DNA from 3 places in the Paenibacillus sp. FSL R5-0486 genome. Region 3 is predicted to be linked to each of the others. Evidence: riboswitches for the same ligand, from Rfam matches in the RefSeq annotation. Region 3 holds a riboswitch; each other region holds the start of a gene.
What was found. A riboswitch is a leader RNA that binds a small molecule or an ion and turns the genes downstream of it on or off. The one in region 3 is predicted to bind S-adenosylmethionine.
Positions count from the first base shown of each region.

Region 1: it holds a riboswitch for S-adenosylmethionine, as region 3 does, so the genes downstream of both, MKY01_RS26430 (methionine ABC transporter ATP-binding protein) here and metA (homoserine O-succinyltransferase) in region 3, are expected to answer to the same signal.
Region 2: it holds a riboswitch for S-adenosylmethionine, as region 3 does, so the genes downstream of both, mmuP (S-methylmethionine permease) here and metA (homoserine O-succinyltransferase) in region 3, are expected to answer to the same signal.

Region 1 covers NZ_CP150237.1:5,973,750-5,980,599, reverse strand. Annotated here, with positions in the region: gene MKY01_RS26450 (DUF2515 family protein) at 1-946, opposite strand, end outside; gene MKY01_RS26445 (thioredoxin family protein) at 1,088-1,432, shown strand; gene MKY01_RS26440 (heme A synthase) at 1,955-2,893, shown strand; gene MKY01_RS26435 (Cthe_2314 family HEPN domain-containing protein) at 3,097-3,813, shown strand; SAM riboswitch class I at 3,943-4,084, shown strand; gene MKY01_RS26430 (methionine ABC transporter ATP-binding protein) at 4,211-5,245, shown strand; gene MKY01_RS26425 (methionine ABC transporter permease) at 5,246-5,905, shown strand; gene MKY01_RS26420 (MetQ/NlpA family ABC transporter substrate-binding protein) at 5,980-6,819, shown strand.
Region 2 covers NZ_CP150237.1:6,262,882-6,269,731, forward strand. Annotated here, with positions in the region: gene MKY01_RS27830 (ABC transporter permease) at 1-976, shown strand, start outside; gene mmuM (homocysteine S-methyltransferase) at 1,060-2,127, opposite strand; gene mmuP (S-methylmethionine permease) at 2,105-3,517, opposite strand; SAM riboswitch class I at 3,610-3,711, opposite strand; gene MKY01_RS27845 (Ger(x)C family spore germination protein) at 3,782-4,984, opposite strand; gene MKY01_RS27850 (spore germination protein) at 4,981-6,081, opposite strand; gene MKY01_RS27855 (spore germination protein) at 6,120-6,850, opposite strand, start outside.
Region 3 covers NZ_CP150237.1:2,022,388-2,029,237, forward strand. Annotated here, with positions in the region: gene MKY01_RS09220 (HRDC domain-containing protein) at 1-835, shown strand, start outside; gene corA (magnesium/cobalt transporter CorA) at 906-1,841, opposite strand; SAM riboswitch class I at 2,293-2,416, shown strand; gene metA (homoserine O-succinyltransferase) at 2,653-3,570, shown strand; gene MKY01_RS09235 (PLP-dependent transferase) at 3,595-4,779, shown strand; gene MKY01_RS09240 (aminotransferase class I/II-fold pyridoxal phosphate-dependent enzyme) at 4,776-5,948, shown strand; gene mqnC (cyclic dehypoxanthinyl futalosine synthase) at 6,190-6,850, shown strand, end outside.

The DNA.
Region 1 (6,850 bases), 3.3 Mb from region 3:
ACTCCAACACTTGTGTGTGTACTTGCTCCACGCCAAACAACAGGGCATATAGCCCTTTGCCAAACATGATTCGCTCATCCAGTTTGCCAAAATGTTCAATGACGCGTCCTGCGAGTCCTGCTCCCCGTCCAAGAGGAAAGACGATATGATTCAGACCGGCCAGATTATGCAGATGGAATGCGGGTTTGGAAAGTACTTCTTTTTGAAAATAAGGATGTTGCACCACCCGGCTCTCGATATAGTTCTGCTCATTAATAATTAATGCCACACTTAGCAGTGAACTGCATCGTTCCAGCCAAAAGCGTTCCCAAAACGGGGTCATAAACGCCGATACGTGAAAGTGCGACAAGAGATGGAAACAGCTACGTCCGATCCGGCGACTGTTCATATACAGCAGAAGCTGGGGATAGGCATCCTGGAAAATGAGTGCATTGCATCGCTCCAGCAGCCGATACATATGCTCGCGATCGCTTTGATTCTGTAGATTATGCATTAAGTCACTCTGAAGATCTGTCATGTGATATCCGCCGTTGCGAGAGACCATATGGGCCAGTAGTGCCCAATGCAGTTCGGGATATTGCTCATAACATTCCAGATAGGCTGCCGTGCGGGTGATATTACTCCGATTGTGCTCCTGAGTCAGTGTCTTAATCTCTTCCAGAATGATGCAATCTTCTTCGCAGACGAGTGCGCTTTGAACCTGGTCCGTGCGTGTAAAAGATTTGTTGCTGGTAGGTAACAAACGCTCCAGCTCAGACTGTAAGGCAGCTGCTGTATCGGTATCCCACTCGATGTCACGCAATGGGTGACGAAGCTGTGCTGAAGCTTGCCATGCAGCCTGTTTGCCACGCCAGATTTCACGGGCAACACCCGGAATGGAACGGACCATCTGAAGGAGGGACCCGTGATGTTGTTCGCTGGAAGAATCGGTTCTGGTGGAAGTCATGATGTGACATCCTTTCATGATGTACTGGGTTTATTTTCACAGACCATGTGGTTATTCTAAGTATGCGCTGATTATTTGACTTCCACTCGCCAATTTGCTTCACTTAGGGTAAGACAAGGTACAGAAAGGGAGATGAACCGAATGGAACAGATTACTTCCAAACCGGCTTTTGATGTAGCCATCCAATCCCCACGTTTGACGATTGCCGTATTCAAGGCAGACTGGTGTGGTGACTGCAAATACATCGATCCGTTTATGCCTGAGGTTGAAGAGAAATATGCACGTGAACTGACCTTGATTGAGGTCGACGTGGATCAGGTTGGAACCGTTAGTGAAGAGCAGAATATTCTTGGCATTCCAAGCTTTGTGGCGTATACAGATGGCCGCGAACTCGTACGGTATGTGAACAAGCTGCGCAAGTCGAGAGAAGAGATTGAGCAGTTCCTGGATCGCGCAGTTGAGGTGTACAACACGATCCATAAATAATGTTATACAAGCTCAACTTTTACACAGGCACTCCGATGACAGAATAACCTTCCGATCGCTGTTATCCCCAGATTTCTTTGATCCCTTTTATAAAGGGGAGAAATCCGGGGATAAAGGCGAAGCATATGCTTCCGATGCAGCTTTCTTTCAGAAAGCTTTTAGCTCCGCTTCTTCAGGCTATTTCTGTCCTCTCCGTTATTGTGTAAATGTTTCATTGAACTTATATAAAAGTATGACAGGTTCATGTTGTAAAAGGGTATAATAAAAAGAACGCCATTTCTCTTGAAATAGGGAAATGGCGTTTGTGTGTTCGACACGTTCTATGTAAGAAACGTTTCTGTACATATCCTCAATGACCTGTGGGTCATTATTTCACCAGACGTTAACATTTTGTCACAAAGCGCGACGTCAATGAACATTTTATCCGGTATAATGAATTTAGTTGTGAAATAAGTGTCAAAGTACCGAAACAAGCGGAGAATAATTCTTCGCCATCTTAAACCAACAGCGGGTGAGAAAAAATTGAAACACTTAACTTTGTTTAAATGGTTAACCGTATTAACCTGTCTTGTCATGTTTCTGGCCACTTTTGGTGGAGGCATCGTAACCAAAACGGAATCGGGCCTTGGCTGCGGAACAGAATGGCCTTTATGTAACGGAAAACTCGTTCCCGCACATACTGTGGCTTCACTCATTGAATATTCCCATCGCGCTGTAAGTGCACTGGCTGGACTGTTGTCCATTGCCTCGTTTGTTGCTTTTCTGCGGTTTGGCAAGTCACGCCGTGACCTGCAATTGTTTTCTTTCTTAACTCTGGTATTTGTTATCGTCCAGGGAATCATGGGGGCTTTTGCCGTTGTCTTCTCCCAATCTTCAGCAGTCATGGCACTGCATTTTGGTTTTGCACTGATCGCTTTTGCGAGTTCTCTAATGATGGCGCTGGGCATAAGGCAGGAGGCCAAAGATGGCGGATTGGAGCGCCTGAATAAATACCCTCGGGTTAGCAAAAAATTCAGGAATCTGGTCTGGTTCTCCACCATTTACACATATCTCGTGGTATACACAGGTGCATTTGTGAGTCACACGGATTCTGCCGGCGGATGTTCTGGATTTCCGCTTTGTAACGGTCAGATTATTCCTGAGCTTTCGGGTGGGGTAGCGGTTGCTTTTGCTCACCGTGCAGCAGCTGCGTCGCTCGTGATTGTTATCGCAATCCTGGGTCATTTCGCTTACCGTAATCATCCGGACAACAAGGAAATGCGTACTCTGGGTGTGGTATCCGTTGTTCTTATTCTGATGCAAGTAGTCATTGGTATTTTCATGATGGTGACAATGAACCGTCCGGAAGTATACATGTTCGTAGCTCTTGCTCATATGCTGGATATCGCCATATTGTTCGGAGTCTTAACGTATATGAGTTTCTTGGTGTACAAGCTACATCGCCCGGCTAATCGTTTCTAAGATATAGATCCATTCTTTTTCAAAGGTACTTGGGCTAAATATGAAAGTCCACCATCCAGTGATGTACATCATTGGACAGGTGGACTTTGTTTGATGTCAGGGGGATCAGGGCAACCTATGCCAAGCAGCAATTACACGGAATGGATGATGTGTTACGTATACGGTGATGAATTCTTGTTGATTTGGAAAAGAGGAGGTTAACAATGCTGCGAACGTTGTTGGGGGAAAAGCCACGTATAAACGAAGGTAAATTGAAGGCAGCGATGGACGCAATGGCGCATACGCTTGAGCTATTTCAACGACAAATGCATGTGGACCATGATCCCACGCATGACTATCGGAAACTGTATGTGTGGACTCAGGGACTCATCTCCTCACTGGATGAACTGGAGCAAAGCTGTTTCGCTGCTGCTCATTTTCGCAAAAAGGTCGTTGCAGGCTCAACGGATGATATGACGGCGACTGAAAAAGCCGAGTATGCACGTTATGTGTATTTCTACAAAGATGGCTTTATCCGCTGCTTTGCCATTCTGGATAAAGTCGGCACAGTATTAAATGAAATATTCCAGCTGAATACTTCCAATACCAAAGCGCATTTTTCTTATTTTACTGTGTTAAGGCAGTTCGACTATGCAAGGGAGCATCATGATCTTGCATTGCAATTAATACAGATCAAGGACTCTTATCGTGAACCGATGAGCAAGCTGCGCAAGCGACGTAATATGGAAATTCACTACATGAACTCAGAAATGCACGATGACCTGTGGCAGTTACACCAGACCTTGCAAGGTAAAGTGAAATTGGAGGATCTGAATCAGCATGTGCAGGAAATGCGTCAGGGCGTGGATATGGTCTGTGAAACGTTAACAGCCTCTTATAGTTATATCAATAAAATATGGAAAAGAAATAATTCCCTTTGACAAATCGGAATACTTGGAATATACTGAGTTTCAATCGAATGTTACATGGATATAACTGATATTTCGGAAGTTACGTTCACATTATAAAGCATAAACTACATGAACTTATAAAATCCTACAACAACATATTTCTTATCGAGAGCGGCGGAGGGACAGGCCCGATGAAGCCCGGCAACCGATTTGTAATGACATGATACATGTATCATTCGTTATAGATGTTAGGTGCTAATTCCTACAAAATGGTGCAAGACACGATTTTGGCAGATGAGAAGGTATATTCTTTCACGTGAAGAGCCCTCTTTGTATCTGCAAAGGGCTCTTTTTTTGTACTTTAAGTGGAGTTTTCCTTTAGATCGGGTAAAGATACATGTAGGTGTTTGGAAAGGGGCAAGTGCGATTGATTGAATTAAAAGGTTTAACGAAAACGTACGGCAAAGGGGCAAAATCTACAACAGCGTTATCCGAGCTGAATTTGAGCATCCAAAAGGGTGAAATCTACGGTGTGATTGGCCATTCCGGAGCTGGAAAAAGCACATTGATTCGCTGCATTAATTTGCTGGAACGGCCTACGGAGGGTGAGGTATGGGTCGACGGAATCAACCTGACTGAACTGAGCAAAACCGAATTGCAGCAACAGAGACGCAAGATCGGGATGATTTTTCAACATTTTAATCTGTTATCTTCGGCAACGGTATATGACAATGTAGCTTTTCCACTAAAGCTTGTGAATACACCCAAGGAAGCCATTGATCGCAAAGTGAAGGAAATGCTTACATTGGTTGGTCTGGAGCACCACAGCAGCAAATATCCGGCTCAATTATCGGGCGGCCAGAAACAACGTGTAGGGATTGCGAGAGCACTTGCAAGTGACCCAAATGTTCTTCTCTGTGATGAGGCTACTTCGGCACTTGATCCGCAGACGACAAATTCAATCCTGAAGTTATTACTCGACATTAATGAAAAGTACAACCTTACGATTGTGCTGATCACACATGAGATGCATGTCATTCAGAACATCTGTGACAAGGTGGCTGTCATTCATCAAGGTGGCATTGTGGAACAAGGACCTGTAACAGACGTGTTCCTGAAGCCGCAGCATGCGATTACGCGGGACTTCATGATGCGTGACCATGAAGCTGGACTTGCTCTGGAAGAGACCGCTCTGGCAAATGCAGGCGTTGAATTGCAGGCAGGTGTTGCTTCCAAACTTGTGAAGATATCCTTTCTGGGTAACAAAACGTATGAAGCGATTTTGTCTAGAACGGTACGTAAAACAGGCGTGGATTTTGCCATCCTGCAAGGTACAATCTCTACGATCAAACAGGTTCCTTATGGGCAGCTGACCGTTCGGTTCGAGGGTGATTTAAATGCGATTGATCGGACGATATCAGAATTAACCGCTGAGGGACTTGATGTGGAGGTGCTTCGTTAGATGGATTTTTCAACCGTACGTTGGGAAGAGGTTGGTAAAGCTTCCATAGAGACACTGCAAATTTTGGGTGTATCAGGCTTGTTTACCGTTATCTTAGGTTTACCGCTCGGAGTACTGCTGTTCATGACAGCCCGATCTGCTTCGATTAAGTCACGGGCAGTGTACACTATACTATCCCTGATTGTGAATATTTTGCGCTCAGTCCCATTTATCATATTGATTGTTGCTCTTATTCCATTCACTCGTATACTCGTCGGTACAGCTACGGGGGTGCTCGGCGTTATACCTCCTTTGGTGATTTCAGCAGCTCCTTATTTTGCTCGTTTGGTGGAGACGACGTTGCGAGAAGTTGATCGAGGTGTCATTGAAGCGGCACAGTCGATGGGTGCATCGACCGGACAGATTGTAAGACGGGTGTTACTGCCTGAGGCACTGCCTGGACTGCTTGCTGGTATAACGATCACCATTGTTACGCTCGTCTCCTATACGGCGATGGCGGGCATGGTTGGCGGTGGAGGTCTGGGAACATTGGCAATCAACTATGGATACTTCCGTTATCAAAATGAAATTATGATCATATCCGTAGTGTCGATGATCATTCTAGTGCAAATTCTCCAGATGGCTGGAGATCGCTTGGTTACATTTTTCACCAGGAAATAACACATAGATAACATGATGGATATGCATTAATGCAGATGCCACATGACAAAATGATTAGAGAAGGGGTTTTACACATGAAAAAATGGTCTTTTGCTCTACTTAGTCTTATGTTGATTGCGGTTCTCGCAGCTTGCGGAAACAACAAGGACGCCGATAGCGGCGCAGACAATTCAGCAGGTGCACCTCGTACAGTTGAATTGAAAGTTGGAGCTTCACCTACACCACACGCAGAGATTCTGGAAAGCATCAAGCCTGAACTGGAAGCACAAGGTATCCGTCTGCAAGTCGTTACGTTCAATGACTATGTACAACCCAATCAGCAACTTGCTGATAAAAAATTGGATGCGAACTTCTTCCAGCACCAGCCTTATCTGGACACAGAGAATAAAGAACGTGGATTCAACCTCGTTTCTGTAACACCTGTTCATGTTGAACCTTTTGGTGGATACTCCAAGAAGATTAAGTCTTTGGATGAATTGGCTGATGGCGCAAAAGTAGCAATTCCAAATGACCCATCCAATGGTGGACGTGCACTGTTGTTGCTTGCGAAGGAAGGTATCATTACGCTGAAAGACAACACGAATATTACATCTACGATTCAAGACATCACAGCCAATCCGAAGAACCTGGATATCATCGAGCTGGATGCAGCCATGATGCCTCGTCAATTGGATGAAGCGGATCTGGTATTCATCAACGCTAACTATGCGCTTGAAGCGAACCTGAATCCGGCGAATGATGCTTTGCTGATCGAAGATCTGCAAGGTAACCCATACGCAAACATCCTCGTTTCCCGTGAGGACAACAAGGATGCAGATGCAATCCAAAAACTGGCTGCTGCTCTGCACTCCGAAGAAGTGAAAACATTCATCAAAGAACGTTATAAAGGAGCAGTTGAACCTGCAACTGAATAATTCACGATATGTATGATATGATGTGAAGCTA
Region 2 (6,850 bases), 3.0 Mb from region 3:
TATCGCAGCAGTCGTAGTGAACAAAAGTAACTTCCCCAAGGCTGAACTAAAGCACGTGTTAGCGCAGGATTCGAGGATCAGCAATGTAGGCTGGCAAGGGAACACAACGGGTGTAATTAGCCCGGAGTCTTTGGCAGCAGTAGAGGGCCAATCCATCAGTCTCAACTTGAGTGTACTGGACGGGAGTTATCAGGAACTTGGATTCGAAACGTTAAAAGGGGTTAACCCACAACATGCGAATGAAATTGCCATTGGTGTAAGTGTAGCCAAAACATCAAATAAAGATCTCGGTGATCTTATCGATATCTATATTGAAGGAGAAAAGCGTACATTCCTCATCACAGGCATCTATCAGGCGTTCGCCAACATGTCTGTTTCAGGCAGAATCACCATTGATGCCATGAGAAGTGTGAACCCGGATTATAGTGAATTTGATGTTATCTTCATCAATGTGAACGATATGGCACAAGCGGGTAAGGTTGCCTCTGAATTAAATGAGCAATTTAAAGATTTTGCTTCGGTATTCACTCAGAAGACTTTGCTTGATTCGGTTTACGCGGAAGCCGCTAACATCCTGATCTATCCGATGAGCCTGATCGGATTTCTGTTTATCATTGTGACGTTCATCATTATTTTCAGTACCTGTAGAATCAATATCCGTAAAGAAAGCAGAACGTACGGGATATACAAATCGCTGGGAATGACATCTCGCCAAATCCGGTTGTCGCTCACCATGGGAATGTTCATACTGTCCTCCGTGGGAGCCATACTGGGTATTTTCGTCGGCGTATACCTGCTGCCTCTTCTACTCGAAATGGTCCTTTCCGGTTATGGTATCGTACAGCTTCCACTGATCCTGCATTGGGGTGGAATGGTACTGTTCACCTGTCTAAGCATCATTGCAGCCAGTCTTGGCTCGTGGTTCTCTTCGAGAATCATTCGGGAAGCATCGCCACGTATACTGGTTATCGAATAATGTAATCAGAATGCCTTAACACAATAAAACAAGCCCTTCCATACCTCTACAGGATGTGGAAGGGCTTGTTATCATGATATGAACTAATTCCGCCATTTCTTCGCAAGTGCACCAATCTGATGTGGCGTAGTACGGCAGCAGCCGCCAATAATTTGCGCGCCCGTAGCAACCCACTGCTCCGAAGCATCACTCATGCTGCCACAAGTACCCTGTCCGCTCCACGTCTTCGTCACTGCATCATACGTCTCACCTGAGTTCGGATACACAATAACAGGTTTGTCGCTAGCACTGCTGAGAATACCCACTGCTTCCGTCACCACTTCCATCGGAGCACAGTTCAGGCCAATCGCCGCAACCTGCGGCTCGGAGCCAAACTTCTGTGCACATACCTCAAGCGGTGTGCCCTCGCTGATGCTTGTCCCGTCTTTTAAAGAAAAAGATAACCAAGCATACGCATGAGGGAACTCCTTCAGTACATCAACCAGCACCTGTGCTTCCTGCAAGGAAGGAATCGTCTCAAACGCCAGAATATCAGCACCCGCTTCAAGCAGCGCCGCCATACGCGGACGGTGAAATGCGGCCAGCGTCTCATCCGACACGCCGTAATGTCCCACATACTCTGAACCATCCGCCAGATAGGCGCCGTACGGACCAACGGACCCGGCAATAATTGGACGTGGACGAAAACTGTCTCCTTCGCGATCTACTGTACGATCTGTTATATGCTCCTCATTCTCCTCAGTTTCGGAACGTACTGAAGGAGCTTCTACAAGCTGACCTGTCGAGCTTTCTCTCCCTACTAAACTACTCTGCACTTCTGCCCACACGTCATCTCTCGCCTGTACAGCCAGTTCCACCGTCTTCCGGATCAGCTCCAGTGCTGACTGTTCATCGATCCCTCTCTTGCGGAAACCATCCACCGTCGCCTGATAACTGGATGTAATCGCACAGTCGGCTCCTGCTCGAAAATAATCTGCATGGACCTGAACAATAACATCCGGATTCTCAAGCAACACACGAGCAGACCATAGTGGATCATCGAGATCACATCCATGCTGTTCGAGTTCCGTTGCCAACGCTCCATCCAGAATCATGACCGGATGTTCACGAAGGATCTGTTCTATGGGGTTATTCTGTTGTGCTTGCGTCATGTACTTGTCCTCTTTTCTTATTCACACGTTCTGTCAGATAATAAGCAGCGTAACATACTGCGATAAACGGAACCCCACAATACAGCGCAATCCGCTGTGTCGGGTCAAAGGCAATACCTATACATGAAGCCAGGCATAATATAAATGAAACAATTGGTACCACCGGATACAGTGGTGTGCGGTAGACCAGATCTTTGACCGCATGTCCTTCCCGGATATATTGTCTGCGGAACATGTATTGGGAGGCACTGATACTCATCCATACTGCAACGACAGCCAGACCTGAAATGGAAACCAGCGTAATATACACCGTACCTGGCGCAATAATACTGGACAGCAATGCCAACGCACCACCCACCATACTAATCAGAAGTGCATTCAGCGGTACTCCGCTTTTGGTCAATTTGGCAAACCACGGAGAGATCGTTCTTTTGTCAGCCAGAGACCAGAGCATACGTGAAGATGCATATAGGCCTGAATTGGCAGCAGAGAGAATCGCCGTCAGAATAACAAAGTTCATAATGTCTGCTGCATAGGGTACACCCACCCGCTCCATTACCGCTACAAACGGACTTTCCAGTACACTGGCATCCGACATGGGCAGCAAGGCCGACAAGATAATAATCGTTCCGATGAAGAAAATAACCAAACGCCACAGCGTTGTATGAATAGCCTTTGGTATCGTCTTTTCCGGGTTCTCCGTCTCACCGGCGGCAATGCCGATTAACTCGGTGCCTGAGAAGGCAAAGTTTACAGCAAGCATGGTCATCAATATCGCTGTAGCCCCATGAGGGAACCACCCGGATGCGGTAATATTCGATAGAAATGGAGCCGGTTCAGAATCCGCCATGGGAATGATACCAAACATGGCTGCACCACCGATAATAATGAAGATTACGATAGTCACTACTTTTACAGATGAGAACCAGAACTCGGATTCCGCAAAAAATTTCACCGTTAGAGCGTTAAACAGAAAGATCATCAGTGCAAAAACCGCGCTCCATATCCATACGTTTACCGATGGGAACCAGCGCTGCATAAGCAATCCGGCGGCTGTGAATTCGGAGCCAAGCGCAACAGTCCAGGTTAACCAGTATAACCAAGCCACCGTGTAACCTGTTGCCGGTCCGATATATTTGGCTGCATAACTATGAAATGCTCCCGTCTCTGGCATATGAACAGACAGTTCACCAAGACAGAGCATCACCAGATACACAACGATGGCTCCAATCAGATAGGACAGAATGGTTCCCAGTGGTCCCGCCTGCTGAATGGTGTAACCTGAGCTGAGGAATAATCCCGTTCCAATGACTCCTCCGAGAGAGAGCATGACCACATGCCGTGCCTGCATTTTCCGCTGAAAATGCCCTTTGTCGTTGTTGTTCTCCATACCTGCTGCTCCCCTACTTCTTCATCCAGAAAAAACAAAAAAGACCCACTCTGCCTAAAGAGTGCGCCGTTACTGACAAATAAAAACAAACGCTCCTATCTATCAGGCTTTCACCCGCTGGAATTAGCACAGTATCCTTCAGATCTGTTGCTGAGGTTTCTAAGGGCCAGTCCCTCCACCTCTCTGGATAAGAAAATGATTTTTTACTAATATAGCGATCTATCATGAATGTGTCAACAATTAAATAATATATGGCACACCTCGCTATTCGGTGGAAGACCCCGGATTCGTGATGGTGGTCTTTACCTCATAGGTGATCGGCACGGTGCTAAAAATTTTATCCCAATCGTCTTTGACTTTTTTCCATGTTTTAGGTTCTTTAATACGCAAGCTATCCCGAAAATCCGCAACATCTACTTTATAGGTATGCTGCAGTTTGTATAACAACTGTCGAATCTGTTGTTTGGCAAGTTCAGCAAATTCTTTTTCCAATTCACTGAGATACGCACCTTTTTCCTCTTCCTCGGGAGCACGCCAATCCTCCATCAACCAGCCTTCGGATTCAGTTTTCACATGGAATGAAATATCATCGCCAACCACTTTTGGAATTATTGTTGTTTTTTTCTTCTTCATTTCATATACAACAGTGAACCCCTCTTTATTGTATGTCTTCAAGATACCTCCTTTTTCTTTAGGTCTAAGCCAAGATAGCCCTTCTAGATCCGTTTGGCTGAGTTCCCCGATGAATTTGGTTGTTTTCCCATCAAAGATACTGGCACCGGAGAACTTGTCCTCTCCATTGAAGTTCAGTACATTCTGGAGCAAAAAGCTGGAACCGGATTGCATTTGTGCATCTAATTTGGAGAGTAGAACGGGGTCCAGGATTTTATTGGACAAGTATGAATTACCGGTAATACCTGTAAGATAAAATGCTGGAATCCGGGAAGGATCATCTGAAGTCAGTACATCAACAGCGCGATGATGGCTAATCAACACTAGACAGTTAGGACGAATATCGTTATCCCGAAGTACAAAATCCAGCAGCTGGTCCAGACCATACTTTTTGGCGATATCCTTGGACACAACGATAACCTTCAGATGATGTCCGATGAGCGGATGATCTCGTCTCAGTGCAAACTGACGAAAGATTTGCAGCAAGGAATCTCCGGTAAGCTGTTCATTGGAATAGGACGTTTTACCAGAAGCAGGCGAACCGGATTGTTGGCTCTTCTGACTGCTGGAATTACCGGGAGCAATCTGTACCGTGGCTGTCACATTGTTCTGCTTGGAATACCCTCCTCCCTGATTGGCGATGTTCTCCTCAAATTCCGTCTCTTTGCCGATATCGATCCCAAGACCAACGTAGACACTTAGATCCTCTATCTCTCGACTGCTCCAACATCCGGATATCGTTAAGAGAATGCATAATACAGTGGCTAAGCGTAACAACATGCGGAATGTAATCATGCATGCTTGCCTCCTTTTTTGCGAATCAGACTTAACAACAGTAGTACCAGAGGTAAAATGCCAAACAAAAATACGGACACATTGCCTAGCATATCTCCTAGTACGAAGGTATCATCCACTGTTTTGGGTATCATTGCTGTCAGATAAATGAACGGCAGCAGGCCGTACATGATGCCTTTGATTTTTTGGGAACGAAACAAATCACGAATACCCACCGAAGCGCAGTAATGTGTAATTGCTGTAGTCGAAAAGATTTGCATAATCCAGATGACCAGCAATAAGGATTCAAAACGCTCGAATATCAGACCCTGGATTTCGAAGCTTCTTACCAAATCCAGCGTTGGCCAGGTTCGAGTTTTGATGCCATCGAGCGATAAACTGCCTATAACCATCACCACCGTGATCAAGTAGATAATAGTGGATATGAGTATCCCCCAGGTCATCGCTTTATTGCTCTTCTTCGGATTTTTCATATAGGCAGTCATGATTAACATCACCTCATAGCCCGTATAAGATAATAGTGAAGGCTTCAACCCTTGGAAAACGGGCATAATCCCATCACCGAGGACGGGTCTCAGATTGCCAATCTCGAATAGCTGATTACTAAGCAAAATTTCAATCACAAATATAATAATCGTAATCGGAAGGATGATCTCAAACACACGTACGATAACGCCAAGCCCGCCTGAAATCATATATACACCGATCCACATGAAGACCATCACAATCGCCCAGGTGGGGGTGCGTTCGAGCAGATACATCCCAGTCACTTCAGCCATAACTCTGATTTCGAATGCGGCAATAACTATGAAATACATAATCATAGACAATCCCAGTATGTAAGCAATCCAGCTGCCCGTAATCTCACGGGTGAACTGGAAGACGGTTTTCTCCGGAAATCTGCGACACAGGGTAACCAGAATTATTCCCACACCTATGATAATGAATCCAGATAGGATAATGGAAATCCAGACATCCGGTGTTCCGACAGCTTTGCTGGTCGTTCGAGGTAGTGTCAATATCCCGGCACCAAGCATGTAATTGACAATAATTACAACGGCCTGTGTCGTGGTTAGCTTTCCTTGGGAGCCATTCACTTAGTTCACCTCCAGACCTTCAGTAGATGGAATTCCATTTATTTTTTCCGATCATCATCGATCGGATTAGTCATTTTGGGACGCATTCTCATCATATTTAGCGGTGCACGGATAACAAAATCCTTCCATTCATTCATGTGATAGGGAACGGCTGGTGCAACATAAGGTACGCCAAAGCTTGAGAGTCGTGCCAGATGTGTACACACAAGCAGAAAGAACATAACCACGCCAAACAATCCGAGTACGGCTGCGCTGAACATAGCGGCAAATCGTAGAATCCTTAGCGTTAATCCCGCACTATAGACCGGAATCGTAAAGGAAGAGATGGCTGTTACCGCAACGACAATGACCAGAAATTGGCTTATTATTCCCGCTTGCACGGCTGCTTGGCCAATAATCAGACCTCCTACGATACCCATCGCTGGCGCAATCGGTTTGGGCAAGCGTATCCCGGCCTCCCTCAAGATTTCAATTGAAAGCTCCATGATGAGTACCTCAATAATTGAGGGGAATGGCACTCCAGTACGCGTTTCAATAATCGTCAATACTAGCTTGGTTGGAATAAGACCCGGATGAAACGAGATAAACGAGATATAGAGCGCAGGAGCAAGCAATGCCAGCATCGCGGCCATAAAACGCAGCACTCGCAAAAATGTTCCGGGAATCCAGCGTTCATAATAGTCCTCTGGAGACTGAAGCAACATGCTAAAGGTCACCGGTACAATTAATACAAATGGCGTTCCATCCAACAAAATTGCCACTCGGCCTT
Region 3 (6,850 bases):
GCTGCTTCATATTTACCGTCATCAGCTTGCCATACAGATGAGTGAGGGATACCGACCGCAGTTGCAGGGGTTATTTCATGAGAATGATGATCTGAAGTCACGCAGTTATGGTGGACAGCGGCTCCATTGTTACAGTGAGTTATACGGCAATGAACAATTATATACGGATCTGTGCACATGGCGCAGGAAGAGAGCTGTGTCTGACCGGAAGGCACCGTATTTTATTGCAACAAATCGTCTGCTGCGTTTGATCAGTGCCTTTGTTCCGCAATCGCTGGATGAACTGATGCAACTGCCGGGCGTAGGAGAGAGCAAAGCAACTGAGTATGGTACGGAATGGATGGAGATTACAAACGGGTTGGAACGTTCAACGACATTCCCGCTGGACTGGGTATACACGGCGCTGAAGGAAGAAGAGTATGAGAGTTGGTTATACAAGCAGAGAGAGCAGAAGTACAAGCAGGAACTTGATAAGTTCACCACGCGTAAGCAGGTGCTTGAAGGCATGAAGGAAGGGTATACGTTAGAGGAGATTGTTAATCGATCCGGATTATCCCGACGCGAGTTGGTTGAGCTGTTAGAGGCACTGGATCACGAAGGTTATGACACCGATTGTCTTCTTGATGTGGAGCTGGCAGTGATGCCAGAGAACGAACAAGAGGCCGTATGGAGTGCGTATGAGGAGCTGGGAGATACGTTCCTGAAGCCAGTATTACATAAGGTGTATGGAGGAGAGAAACCCGATGGAGGAAGTCTGGAGCAGGTCTATGAAAGACTGCGCATGATTCGAATCCGCTTCCGTCGGCACGCAGAGACAGAGAAGAATGTTGGTTAATAATCAGAAATGAAAAAAGACGAGGCGTTTCTCCCGGAGGAACGCTTCGTCTTTGTTATTTCATACGAGTTCATACCCAGTCTTTCTTGCGGAAAATGAAGAACATGCTCAGGCCCAGGGTAACCATTAGGCCAATCACAACAAAATAGCTGTATTTCCAGTTAAGCTCGGGCATATTCGTAAAGTTCATACCGTATATACCGGTAATGACCGTCAGCGGCATGAAGACCGTGGTAATGGCGGTAAATACACGCATGATTTCATTCGCCCGGTTCGCAATACTGGATTGGTAGGCTTCTCGCAAGTTGCCCATCAGGTCGCGATAAGTCTCAAAGGTTTCAGATATTTTTACAGCATTCTCATAGATGTCACTGAAATACTTTTGCAGTTGATCATCGATGAGACGCAGATCTTTTTTATTCAAGGTGTTAATAACCTCTTTCTGAGGTCCAAGGACTTTTTTCAGCCACAGAATCTCACTGCGTAGCCCGATGATTTCATTCAGATGTGACTTTTTGGTGTGCATCAGAATGTCTTCCTCAAGCTTCTCGATCCGTGCTTCAATTCGGTCACCTACGGTGAAATAATTATCAACAATCAAGTCAACCAGCAAATACAGCAGACGATCCGGTGTACTGATTTCCTGTTCCCACAGGATGGGTTTCAGTGTGCGCAATTCGCTGACCTTGTGCTTGGTAACACTAATAATGAAATGTCTGCCGAGGAATAAGTTGACCGCACGTAGAAATATCTCTTCATCATCAAAACGGATGCTATTAATCACAATAAAATAATGGTTCTCATAAATTTCAATCTTCGGACGTTGTTCTTCGTCACTAAGACAGTCTTCCACAGCCAGATCATGCATCAAGAACAGCGGCTGAAGTACCGCCAAATCGTCTATGTCTGCATCAATCCAGTAAAATCCTTCCGCTGGTGGAGTCAGCGCCTGCTGAATGTCGTCCACCGGAATAAATACACCGTTGTTTACCAACCGGATTTTCATCGTTAATCTACTCCTTCTGCACCCGCCAACTTGGCGGATATTATCATTATGGGCGCAAAAAGAACAAATCAGCCGGTCGGCAGCGGAGCCTGGAGATCAGGGCTGCGTTCACTATATAATCAAACGGAAGTCACGTCCCGCTGCCGGCATGCTGATGTTAATTCTTTATGCAGTTTGTCGGAATTCGGCTGCCAGTCAGGCCTCGGGTCGCCATCCATTTAATATGTCACCTCTCACATAAGGGTTTATAACACCTTGTTTAGTATACCGCTGGTACAAGGTGCTTTCAAGCGCAAAAATGTGTCTATTTCGCGCCCTGAGGCAGTGTATGACAACGGATGATGAACGGTTCCGATCTGGGAAGCAGACATCGAACTGCAACTTGACGTGAGGGCATTAATGTAATAAAGTAGACGGTGAACCATATTTAATTACAATCTAATACAGCGAAATCTTATCAAGAGTAGGTGGAGGGACTGGCCCGATGAAACCCGGCAACCGGCGGTATACCGCACGGTGCTAATTCTTGCAGCGACTAAGTGTCAGGTGGCACTGTTGTAACTGAGAGATGAGAGAGGCGCATATCTTTTTTACATATGACCTTTCTCGAAATCCGAGGAAGGTCTTTGTTATATGCCCCGACTTCTCAGCAGTGATTTTCGCTAAGGAACTTGAGGTTGTTTGTAACGTTGGATGAAAGAGCAATTCAATGTTTTTACAAGCTCAAGGCAGTCTATAACTGTATTGATGTGAAGACATCAAGCCAAGGGTGGCTGCATCTATCTATGCACAAGGAGGAGTTAGACTTACTATGCCAATCAAAATACCCGATACTCTACCAGCAAAAGAAGTACTTGAAGGAGAGAATATCTTCGTCATGGATGAAACTTCTGCATATCAGCAGGATATTCGTCCACTCCGTATCGCTATATTAAACCTGATGCCCACAAAGGAAACGACCGAAACACAATTGCTTCGTCTGGTGGGAAACACGCCTATTCAGGTGGATGTCGTTCTTGTACATCCCAAATCCCATACGTCGAAGAATACGTCTCAAGAGTATTTGGATCTGTTCTATAAAACCTTTGATGAGATTGAGCACCGTCGTTTCGATGGAATGATCATTACGGGTGCCCCGGTGGAACAGATGGATTTCGAAGACGTGAACTATTGGAATGAAATCCAGGAGATCTTCGAATGGACCAAAACCAATGTGACTTCAACCCTCCACATATGTTGGGCTTCTCAGGCAGGTTTATACCATCATTTTGACGTACCCAAGGTTGCACTTGATGAAAAGTGTTTTGGCGTTTTCCCACATACCATCAATAAACCACATGTTCCGTTGTTGCGTGGATTCGATGAAGTATTCAACGTTCCACATTCCCGTCATACGGAAGTGAGACGCGAAGATATTGAAAAGAATGAGAATTTAGAGATTTTGGCTGAATCCGAGGAAGCGGGGATCTTCCTGGTTGCTACCAAAGACGGCAAACAGATTTTTGCCACAGGACATGCCGAGTATGACCCGTTCTCATTAAAGTGGGAGTATGACCGGGATGCAGCCAAAGGGTTGGATATCGCATTGCCTAGGCATTATTATCCGAATGACGACCCTTCCCGTGTGCCACCAGCTACTTGGCGCGCTCATGCCAACTTATTATTCTCTAACTGGCTCAATTACTATGTGTATCAAGAAACACCTTACGATATTGGCCCGCAAATCTAATCGAGATTACAGGAGGATGCAGCAATGGAAGACAACAAGTTGAAAATCGAAAGCCGCTTAGCACAAATTGGGTCCATCAATGAACCGGTAACAGGCGCCATTAACTTTCCGATCTATCAATCCACTGCGTTTCGCCACCCGAAGCTTGGACAAAGCACGGGGTTTGATTATATTCGTACGACTAATCCAACCCGTAAAGTATTGGAAGAAGCCGCCGCAGCGCTGGAGTCCGGTGATGCAGGGTTTGCCTGTAGCTCGGGAATGGCCGCGCTACAAACGATCTTCGCCATGTTTGGTCAAGGGGATCATTTGATTGTATCGCTGGATCTGTATGGTGGAACCTATCGTCTGCTGGAACGTATTCTGTCCCGTTTCGGCGTAACTGCAAGTTATGTGGACACGAATGACCTGGCAGCACTGGAGAAGGTTCGTCAACCGAATACCAAAGCTGTATTTATTGAGACACCAACCAACCCACTGATGATGATCACCGATGTGGAAGCCGTTGCTTCCTGGGCGAAAAGTTACAACCTGTTGACCATTGTTGACAACACGTTGTTGACTCCATTTTTCCAACGTCCGATTGAACTGGGTGCTGATATCATCATTCATAGCGCTACCAAATATCTGGGCGGACACAATGATGTGCTGGCCGGACTAATTATTACCAAAGGTGAGGTGTTATCTGCAGAGATGGCGTTCCTGCATAATTCCATTGGAGCAGTATTATCTCCAAGTGACTCCTACCAGTTGATGAAAGGTATGAAAACGCTGGCTCTTCGCATGGAACGTCATGAGCACAATGCACTTACTATTGCCAAATACTTGCTTGAGCACCCAGCGGTGGTTGAAGTGTATCATCCAGGACTATCCGATCATCCAGGGTATGAGATACAGAATAAACAATCCACGGGTAACACCGGTATCTTCTCTTTCAAAGTGAAGGATGCACGTTATGTTGAACCATTACTTCGTCATATCAAACTCATTGCTTTTGCCGAAAGTCTCGGCGGAGTTGAATCACTCATGACTTATCCGGCAGTACAAACGCATGCGGATATTCCGCTTGAAATTCGTGAAGCCGTAGGTGTGGATGACCGTCTGCTCCGGTTCTCTGTAGGCATTGAACATGCGGATGATCTGATTGCAGATCTCGGCAATGCTCTGACAGCTGCACAACAGGAAGTGGAAGGAGGCGTGCACTCATGAGTGAGTCCAACAACAAGCCCAATTCCGAGTTGAAATTTGATACCAAATTGCTCCATTTTGGTGATGAGATTGACAAAACGACTGGAGCCTCCAGTGTACCGATCTACCAAGCATCAACATTCCATCATTTTGATATCTTCAATCCGCCTCAACATGATTACAGTCGTTCGGGTAATCCGACACGTCAGGCTTTGGAAGATTACATCACATTGCTGGAGGGCGGCGCACGAGGCTTTGCCTATTCTTCGGGGATGGCTGCGATCTCAAGCGTGTTCATGATGTTCTCCGCAGGGGACCACATGATTGTAACGGAAGACGTATATGGAGGTACGTATCGTTTGCTTACTTCCATATTAAGCCGTATGCAGATCGAGACAACCTTTGTAGACATGACCAATATAGATGAAGTGAAAGCGGCACTCAAGCCAAACACCAAGGCAGTTTATATGGAAACACCGTCCAACCCTACACTGCGAATTACGGATATCGCTGCCGTAACTGACTGGTCGAAGGAACATGACCTGATCACGATTCTGGATAACACCTTTATGACACCTTACTATCAGCGTCCAATTGAGCTTGGTGTGGACATCGTCGTACATAGTGCTACGAAGTTTCTCGGAGGTCACAGTGATGTACTTGCAGGGTTAGCTGTTGCTCGCACGGAATCACTTGGCGTACAACTGAAACAGCTGCAAAATGGACTTGGAACTGTACTCGGGGCACAAGAATCCTGGCTTTTGATGCGCGGGATGAAAACCTTGGGGGCTCGCATGGCTCATAGTGAACGGAGCACAGCCAAACTGGCGGCATGGCTTAATGAGCGCAGTGATATTACCGCTGTCTTTTATCCTGGACTGGAGGATCATCCGGGCCGTGAGGCACATGAGCGCCAGTCCACAGGATATGGAGCTGTCGTTTCTTTTGACGTCGGTTCAGGTGATCGTGCAAAAGCAGTTCTTAACCGGGTGAAGCTACCTATTGTTGCTGTAAGCTTGGGAGCTGTGGAGAGTATTCTGTCCTACCCAGCGATGATGTCTCATGCGGCAATGCCGGCTGAGGTTCGCCGTGACCGTGGCATTACAGATGGATTGCTGCGCTTCTCCGTAGGTCTGGAAGATATCGAAGATCTGATTGTAGATTTGGAGCAAGCACTTCAGGAATCCTAACAAAAATGGATGCCCGAATACGCCGATGTGTATCACTTAAGTTCGAACTAATTCTTTTCCATATGTAAAAATTTTTACTTATTTTTAAAGCACCTGTACATAAGGTGCTTTTTTTCACATGTAACCTGTGTTACGATATGTGGAGTACAGAAATACGATGTTGCCACCAGAACTTGCTTCTCTTGAACAAGTTGGGACGGATCGTTATATAATTTCTCTTCATGAGGGAGGCTTTTTTACGATGAGTACGGTAGACCGTATCTTAGATAAAGCCCTTCGGGGCGAACGTTTGGACTTGGAAGACACGATTGAGCTATTTGAATCGAATGAAGTGGACAAAATCGGGGCAGCTGCTAATGTCATTATGAAACGCATGCACCCTGAACCATACAGAACATTTGTAATTGGGCGTAACGTCAACTACACAAACGTGTGTGATGTGTACTGCCGTTTTTGTGCTTTCTACCGCAGACCTGGTTCGGATGAAGGTTATGTGCTTCCGGACGAAGTTATTTTCCAGAAGATTCAGGAAACGGAAGATGTGAATGGTACCGAGATTTTGATGCAAGGTGGAACGAATCCAAACTTGCCTTTCAGCTATTATACAGACCTGTTGAAAGCCATCAAAGAGCGTTTCCCAAACATCACGATGCACTCTTTCTCCCCAGCGGAGATTATGAAAATGGTTGAAGTATCCGATGGCCTTACATTGGAAGAAGTTGTTCGTGCCATTCACGAAGCTGGACTGGATTCCTTGCCTGGCGGTGGCGCTGAAATTCTGGATGACCGCACACGTCGGAAAATTAGCCGCTTGAAAGGTTCATGGCGCGATTGGATGGACGTTATGCAAACTGCACACCGCATCGGTATGAACACCACGGCAACGATGGTTATCGGACTTG